One region of the Variovorax sucrosi genome, then DNA from elsewhere that is predicted to be linked to it. Evidence: predicted binding sites of a transcription regulator. Region 1 holds the regulator's gene; the other holds the start of a gene.
The links. Region 1 encodes FNR, which switches genes on or off when oxygen is low (the NO sensors DNR and NnrR bind a similar motif). Its sites were predicted from a motif close to TTGATNNNNATCAA; they were not measured.
Positions count from the first base shown of each region.

Region 2: a site for FNR is predicted at 1,556-1,569, ahead of azu (azurin). Genes of this name have one in related genera too.

Region 1 covers NZ_JBPJZU010000008.1:145,522-149,846, forward strand. Annotated here, with positions in the region: gene ACSFBE_RS16965 (sulfite exporter TauE/SafE family protein) at 1-18, opposite strand, end outside; gene hemN (oxygen-independent coproporphyrinogen III oxidase) at 26-1,438, opposite strand; gene fnr (fumarate/nitrate reduction transcriptional regulator Fnr) at 1,591-2,307, shown strand; gene ACSFBE_RS16980 (hypothetical protein) at 2,288-2,539, opposite strand; gene ACSFBE_RS16985 (FixH family protein) at 2,550-2,831, opposite strand; gene ccoG (cytochrome c oxidase accessory protein CcoG) at 2,852-4,297, opposite strand; gene ccoP (cytochrome-c oxidase, cbb3-type subunit III) at 4,325-4,325, opposite strand, start outside.
Region 2 covers NZ_JBPJZU010000007.1:291,847-296,171, forward strand. Annotated here, with positions in the region: gene ACSFBE_RS15850 (UvrD-helicase domain-containing protein) at 1-979, opposite strand, end outside; gene azu (azurin) at 1,024-1,476, opposite strand; gene ACSFBE_RS15860 (OmpW/AlkL family protein) at 1,708-2,361, shown strand; gene ACSFBE_RS15865 (GMP reductase) at 2,565-3,542, shown strand; gene ACSFBE_RS15870 (alpha/beta hydrolase) at 3,566-4,325, opposite strand, start outside.

The DNA.
Region 1 (4,325 bases):
GACAAGGGCGGTTTGCATGGCCGACCTAGATGATGCGTGAAAAGCGCGTGCGGTTGCGGTCGGCTTGCAGGTAGCGGTCGAACACCATCGCGATGGCGCGCACGAAGAACCAGCCGGTCGGCGTCACGTCGATCTCGTGCGCGCCGAGGGTCACCAGGCCCTGCGCGGCCAGCGGTTCGAGCGCTTCGAGCTCGGCGGCGAAATGCCGGCGGAAATCGATCAGGTGTGCCAGCCCGATCGACTCGAAGTTCACCTGCCCCTGGCACATCAGCGCCATGATCACCGCGCGCCGCAGCACGTCGTCGCGCGACAGCGCCAGGCCGCGCACGACCGGCAGGCGCCCCTGGTCGAGCAGGTCGCAGTACTCCTCCAGCGTTTTCGCGTTCTGGCTGTAGGTGGCACCGACGCGGCCGATGGCCGACACGCCCAGCGCCACCAGGTCGCAGTCGGGCTGCGTGCTGTAGCCCTGGAAGTTGCGGTGCAGCCGGCCCTGCCGCTTGGCGATGGCGAGCGCATCGGTCGGCAGCGCGAAGTGGTCCATGCCGATGTAGACATAGCCCGCCGCGGTGAGTGCGGCGATCGAGCGCGACAGCATGTCGACCTTGGTCGCCGCGTCGGGCAGCTCGGCCGCCTCGATGCGGCGCTGCGGCTTGAAGCGCTCCGGCAGGTGGGCATAGGCATAGAGCGCGATGCGGTCGGGCCGCAGTTCGCAGATCTGCGCCAGCGTGCGGTCGAAGGACGCCGCCGTCTGCTTCGGCAGGCCGTAGATCAGGTCGACATTGACCGATGCGAAGCCCAGGCGCCGTGCGGCCGCCACCAGGTCGAACACCTGCGCCGCGGGCTGGATGCGGTGCACCGCCTTCTGCACGGCGGGGTCGAAGTCCTGCACGCCGAAGCTCAGGCGGTTGAAGCCCATCGCCGCCAGTTTCTCGAGCCGGTTCTCGTCGATGGTGCGCGGGTCGATCTCGATCGAATACTCGCCGTCGGGCGCCAGCACGAAGGCGCTGCGCAGGATGTCCATGAGGCGGCCGAGCCCCGTATCGTCGAGGAAGGTCGGCGTGCCGCCCCCCAGGTGCAGCTGGCTCACCAGCGCGCCGCGCCCGAGCTGCGCCACCTGCAGGTCAACCTCGCGCGCCAGGTAGCGCAGGTAGTCGTCGGCGCGCTCGTGGTGCCTGGTGACGATCTTGTTGCAGGCGCAGAAGTAGCACAGCGAATCGCAGAACGGCACGTGTACATAGAGCGACAGCGGCAACGCCCGGGCGCTGCTGCCCAGGCGGCGCTGGCGCAGCGCCTGCGCGTAGTCGTCGCTGCCGAAGGCCTCGACGAAGCGGTCCGCCGTCGGGTACGAGGTGTAGCGCGGGCCGGAGACATCGAAGCGCTTCAGGGTCGCCAGCGTCATGGCGGGTGCGGCGAATTCGGAAAGGATGGTGGATGGCATGGTGGTGGGGCGCGGAGGGCTCGTCGACTGTGCCGCCAACGGGGCCCGTCTTCATTGACGCCCGTCAAGCCTGCGCGCCCGCCGCTCGCGAACAATTCCCTCAAACCACCGACGCGTCGGCAGCACCCTCCCCGCCTGCCCGCCCGCAGCCCATGACCCCCGAAACCATCAAAGTCGCCTGTTCCAACTGCAACCTGCGCGAGTTGTGCATGCCGATCGGCCTGCAGCCCGCCGACCTGAAGCGCATCGACGAGATCGTCGCCACGCGCCGCAAGCTGAAGCGGCGCGAGACGCTGTTCCACAACGGCGAGCGCTTCACCTCGCTCTACGCGATCCGTACCGGCGTCTTCAAGACCCGCGTCACCTCCGAGGACGGCCGCGACCAGGTCACCGGCTTCCAGATGGCCGGCGAGATCATCGGCCTGGACGGCATCGTGAACGACCACCACACCTGCGACGCCGTCGCGCTGGAAGACGCGGAAGTCTGCGTGATGCCCTTCGACCGCATCGAGGAACTCTCGCGCGAGGTGACGGCCCTGCAGCGGCATGTGCACCAGATCATGAGCCGCGAGATCGTGCGCGAGCACGGCGTGATGCTGCTGCTGGGCAGCATGCGCGCGGAGGAGCGGCTCGCTGCCTTCCTGCTGAACCTGGTGCAGCGCCTGCATGCGCGCGGCTTCTCGCAATCGGAGCTGGTGCTGCGCATGACACGCGAGGAGATCGGCAGCTACCTCGGACTCAAGCTCGAGACGGTGAGCCGCACGCTGTCGAAGTTCGTCGAGGACGGCATCGTCGCGGTGCAGCAGCGCCATGTGCGCATCGTCGACGCCGACAAGCTGCGCCGGTTGGTCAACCCTCCGGCGTGTTGACCTCGCGCCGCGACATCGCGAGCAGCGCGGTGAGAGCGCTCGAGCCCATCGCCAAAATCCAGAAGACGAAGAAGCTCGCGGTGTAGAGCCCCTGGCGCGACAGCGGCAGCGGCTCGCCGCGCCAGTGCACGTCGCTCGGGTCGACCAGGGCGAACACCAGCATCTCGACCACGCAGGCCAGCAGGAACGAGGGCCAGAGGATCCAGGCCAGGCGGCGAATGCGACGTTTCATCGGATCTGGCTCAGCGCTTGGGCAGCGGCACGTCATCGCTGGGCGTCGCGGCATGGTTGCGGCCGGCCTGCGCCGGCATCAGCTTCTTGTCGGCCAGCGTCTTGTTGATTTCGACGCCCCGGCGGTAGTAGTCCTCTGCCACCACCGGATCGGGGGTGTGGATTGCCAGCCACAGCGTGACGAAGCCGGCGACCACGACGATCGCCGGGCCGGCGATCACCATCCAGACCAGCGGGAACTTCCACCACGGTTCGGCGGGCGTGGGCACGGGGGCGGCTGCAAGGGTGTTCATGGCAATGTCTCTTTCGCGGTTCAGCGGGGGACGAGGAAGATGGCCTTTTCCGAAACACGCGCCGCGCCGTCGGCGGACTGCACCTCGAAATGGACCGAATGCGAGCCGGCCGGCGCGGCGCCGTACGGCAACTGAAGGCGCACCGCGACCCAGCGCGACTCGGCCGGCAGCACCTCGACGGCATCGCCCGAAGTCACGGCCAGGCCCGGCAAACCGGTCGCCGCGATGCGGTAGCGCTGCGGCCGCTCGGTCGCGTTCATGACCTGCAGGCGGTAGACGTTCTCCAGCATGCCGCCTTCGACGATGCGCGACAGCGAGGCGCGGTCGCGCACCACGTCGACCTTGAGCGGGGTGCGCACCACCAGGCTGGCGAGCAACCCGAGGCACAGAGCTGCCAGCACGGCACCGTAGATCAGCACGCGCGGCCGCAGCACACGGCGCAGCACCTGGCTCGGCGACCAGCGGCCGGCCATGCCGTTCTGCGTGGCGTAGCGGATCAGGCCCGGCGGATAGTCCATCTTGCGCATCACGCTGTTGCAGGCATCGACGCACAGGCCGCAGCCGATGCATTCGTACTGCAGGCCTTCGCGGATGTCGATGCCGGTCGGGCACACCTGCACGCACAGCGTGCAGTCGATGCAGTCGCCCCGGTCGCCGCGTGCGTGCTGCTTGCCGCGCGCGCCGCGCGGCTCGCCGCGCTCGACGTCGTAGCTGACGATCAGCGTGTCGCGGTCGAACATCGCGCCCTGGAAGCGCGCGTAGGGGCACATGTACTTGCAGACCTGCTCGCGCATGAAGCCCGCGTTGCCGTAGGTGGCGAAGCCGTAGAAGAAGGCCCAGAACACTTCCCATGAGCCCATCTGCGTCTGCAGGAAGGCCATGCCGAGTTCACGGATCGGCGTGAAATAGCCGACGAAAGTGAAACCGGTCCACAGCGCGATTCCGAGCCAGACCACGTGCTTGAAGGTCTTCTTCACGCCCCGCTCCATCGACAGCGCGCCCTTGTCCAGCCGCATGCGTGCACTGCGGGCGCCTTCGATCTTCTCCTCGACCCACATGAAGATCTCGGTGTAGACGGTCTGCGGGCAGGCGTAGCCGCACCACAGGCGCCCCGCCACCGCGGTGAACAGGAACAGCAGCAGCGCCGACACCACCAGCAGCCCCGTGAGGTAGATCAGGTCTTGCGGATAGAGCACCAGCCCGAAGAGATAGAAGCGGCGCGCCGCCAGGTCGAACAGCACCATCTGGCGCTCGCCCCACGCCAGCCATGGCAGACCGTAGAAGACGATCTGCGTGATGAAGACCATGGCCCAGCGCCAGCGCGCGAAGACGCCCTGGATGCTGCGCGCGTAGATCTTCTTGTGCGACTCGTAGAGGCCGACACTTTCGCCCTCGGCCGGTGCGATGCGGATCACCTTGCGCGGCGTGGAAGCCGGCGCCGGTACGGGTCGTGGGGATGAGGACATGCGCGGGTGGCGACTGAGCAGACGCGCT
Region 2 (4,325 bases), on a different contig from region 1:
TGGTGTTGTGGCCGATGAGCGCGTTGGCCGAGTCGAGGATGTTGCTGAAGCTGCGGTAGTTCTGCTCGAGCTTGATCTGCCGCTGCACGTCGAACTCGCGCACGAAGTCGGCCATGTTGCCCACCCTCGCACCGCGGAAGGCGTAGATGCTCTGGTCGTCGTCGCCGACCGCGATCACGCTGCTGTCGCCCGGCACAAAGCGGCCGTCGACCGTCTGGCCTGACAGCATCTTGATCCATGCGTATTGCAGGCGGTTGGTGTCCTGGAACTCGTCGATGAGGATGTGGCGAAAGCGCCGCTGGTAGTGTTCGCGCACCGGGTCGTTGTCGCGCAGCAGCTCGTAGCTGCGCAGCATCAGCTCGCCGAAGTCGACCACGCCTTCGCGCTGGCACTGCTCCTCGTACAGCTGATAGATCTCCACCTTCTTGCGGTCGTCCTCGCTGTGCACCTCGACGTCGCGCGGGCGCCGGCCGTCTTCCTTGGCGCCGGCGATGAACCATTGCGTCTGCTTGGCGGGGAAGCGCTCATCGTCGACGTTGAACTGCTTCATCAGCCGCTTGATGGCCGAGAGCTGGTCCTGCGTGTCGAGGATCTGGAAGGTCGACGGCAGGTTGGCCAGCTTCCAGTGCGCGCGCAGGAAGCGGTTGCACAGGCCGTGGAAGGTCCCGATCCACATGCCGCGCACATTGACCGGCAGCATCGAGGTCAGCCGGGTCATCATCTCCTTCGCCGCCTTGTTGGTGAAGGTCACGGCGAGGATGCCGCCGGGCGACACCTGGCCGGTCTGCATCAACCACGCGATGCGGGTGGTGAGCACCCGCGTCTTGCCGGAACCGGCGCCGGCGAGGATCAGCGCGTTGCCTGCGGGCAGCGTGACCGCCGCAAGCTGCTCGGGGTTGAGGTTGACGAGCAGGGGCGAGGCGGCCGCTGGGAAAGAGGGGGCGCCGGCGGAGGCGTCGTGCGAGCCGAAAAGGGACATCCCGGCATTGTAGGAAGCCGGGCTCCCGCGCGCGCCCGCCCCGCCTATTTCACCAGCTTCAGCGTGCCCTTCATGATCGCCGAGTGGCCGGGGAAGGAACAGAAGTAGGTGTAGCTCTCGGCCGCGCCGAGCTTGGCCACCGCAAAGGTCACGCTGTCGGTCTCACCACCGCCGACGATCTTGGTGTGGGCCACGACGCGCGCGTCGCCAGCCTTCACGTAGTTCTGCGGCAGGCCGGCGGCGATGCCGTCGGTCGCCGCGGCTTGCACGTCGGCCGTCTTCGCCAGCACCCAGTTGTGGCCCATGGCCTGCTTCGGCAGCTTGCCCGCGTGCTTGAGCTTGACGGTGAAGTCCTTGCAGGTCTTGCTCACCTCGATGACGGGCTTGTTGAACTGCATGGCGTCGTTGCCTTCGATCTCCACCGTGCAATCGGCGGCGAAGACGGAGGACGAGGCGAGCGCCAGAACGGCGACGGCGGCAAGGTGGTGACGAAGCATGGGAACGAATCTCCTGAGGGCAAGCGGCACCGGATGCGCCGCGCTGCCGGCATTGTGCGACCGGGCTGCGCACCGGCGACTGATCCGCATCAAGGCAACGCGTTGAACGCGGCCATTCGACGGCGTGTCGCAACTCTTGCCCTGGATCAAGGACGCGGATGGCGCGGCGGCCGAGACTGCCTGCCAGCCGCCGAACACTGTGCCTCGGCCACAACCTGGAGTCCCTCGACCATGAAGAAGAACCTTCCCCACACCCTCGTCGCGGCCCTGCTGGGCACCTTGTGTGCCCTGCCCGCCTTCGCCCAGGAAGCCGAGGGCAACTGGCTGGTGCGCGCCCGTGCGGTGCGTCTCGACACCGCCAACCATTCGGACGCCATCGGCGCACTGGCCGTGCCGGAGGACGCGATCACGGTCAACAGCAAGACGATCCCCGAGTTCGACATCACTTACTTCTTCACGCCGAACATCGCCGCTGAACTGGTGCTGACCGTGCCGCAGAAGCAACGCGTGACGATCGAGCAAAGCGCGCTCGGCGGCCCGGTGGACATCGGCACCTTCAAGCACCTGCCGCCGACGCTGACGCTGCAGTACCACTTCCTGCCTGAGGGCTCGTTCCGCCCGTACGTCGGTGCCGGCTTCAACTACACGCGCATCGGGTCGACGAAGCTCAACGTGCCGACCGTCGGCCGGCTGGACCTCGACCACAACAGCTTCGGGCTGGCCATCGGCGCGGGCTTCGACATCAAGGTCGCCAAGAATGTGTTCCTGAACTTCGACGTGAAGAAGGTGCAGATCCGCACCGACGTGAGCATGAACGGCACCAAGCTGTCGACGGTCAAGCTCGACCCGCTGCTGATCGGGGTGGGCATCGGCTACCGCTTCTGATCGAGCGGACCGGTCGCGAATAAGGTCTATACGAAAGCGCCCTCGCACCCGAGCCGGCACCTCCCTAGAATCAATCACCGGGCCCAAGTTTCTTGTCGCCCGGTTTTTTTGCGCCTGCAGGGGCGCCGAGACCGGGCCGGGACCAAGCGCCCACGCCGCCGGAAATCGTTCCGCGGTGCACCGCCACAGGAGCTTGGTTTCTCATGCAGATCTTCGACTACGACAACATCCTGCTGCTGCCGCGCAAATGCCGCGTGGAAAGCCGCTCGGAATGCGACGCCAGCGTGGCGCTCGGCGGACGCCGATTCCGCCTCCCGGTCGTGCCGGCCAACATGAAGACGGTGGTCGACGAGACCATCAGCCTCTGGCTGGCGCAGAACGGCTACTTCTACGTGATGCACCGCTTCGACCTCGACAACGTCGCGTTCGTGAAGCACATGCACGCCAAAGGCACGTTCGCCTCGATCTCGCTGGGCGTGAAGAAGGCCGACTACGACACGGTCGACCAACTGGCTGCAACCGGCCTCTCGCCGGAATACATCACGATCGACATCGCGCACGGCCATGCCGACACGGTGAAGAACATGATCGCCTACCTCAAGGACAAGCTGCCAAAGAGCTTCGTGATCGCGGGCAACGTCGGCACGCCCGAGGCCATCATCGACCTGGAGAACTGGGGCGCAGACGCGACCAAGGTCGGTATCGGGCCGGGCAAAGTCTGCATCACCAAGCTCAAGACCGGTTTCGGCACCGGCGGCTGGCAACTGAGCGCGCTCAAGTGGTGTGCGCGGGTGGCGACCAAGCCGATCATTGCAGATGGCGGCATCCGCGACCACGGCGACATCGCCAAGAGCATCCGCTTCGGCGCGTCGATGGTGATGATCGGCTCGCTGTTCGCAGGCCATGAAGAGTCGCCGGGTAAGACGGTCGAGGTCGACGGCGTGCTCTTCAAGGAGTACTACGGCTCGGCCAGCGACTTCAACAAGGGCGAGTACAAGCACGTCGAAGGCAAACGCATCCTCGAGCCGATCAAAGGCAAGCTGGCCGACACCTTGGTCGAGATGGAGCAGGACGTGCAGAGCTCCATCAGCTATGCCGGCGGCAAGGTGCTGATGGACATTCGCAAGGTCAACTACGTGACGCTCGGTGGCGCCAACGAGGGTGAACACCTGCTGATGTAACCCGGTGCGCCGCTGTGCGCGCGTCAGCTGGACAGCAGCGTCATGGCGCGGGCGTGCAGCGCATGCGTTTCGTCGGCCAGCGCGTCGAGCACGCTGAAGTGATGCAGCCCCGGGTACAGCTCGCACACCGGCACGGTGCGCGAGGTCCAGGCCTGGCGGATCAGCGCGTTCTGCCGATGGAATTCGTCGCTCTCGGCACCACCGGCCACGGCATAGAGCACGCCGCGCGCAGGGGTCGGCCACAGCGCCGGACTGGCCCGCACCGCGTCGTCGGGCGTCAGCCGCAGCGCGGCCTCGAGCGATGGCACATGCTGCAGCGGGCCGAGCTCGTACAGCCCCGAAATCGACAAGGCCGTGCGCACGAGATTCGCCGGCAGCGCGGCGTCGACCGCCTGCCAGTGGCAGGCCAGCAGCATCGCCGCCAGGTGGCCGCCGGCCGAATGCCCGGCGACGGTGATGCGCCGCGGATCGCCACCATGCCCGGCGATGTGGCGCCAGGTCCAGGCCAGCGCCTGCACCATCTGCAGCGCGATCGACGGGACCGTGACCGGCTTGCTTTCGGTGCCGGGGCACAGCGCATAGTTGGGAATCACCACGCACACGCCCTTGTTCGTGAAGCTGGGCGCGAGGAATGAGTGGTCACGCTTGTCGAGCGAACGCCAGTAGCCGCCGTGAATGAACACCAGCACCGGCGCATCGGCCTGCTCGGCCGGGAAGATGTCGAGCGCCTCGCTCGGCGCGCTGCCATAGGGCATGTCGAGCACGCAGCGAGAGGCCGCGCGC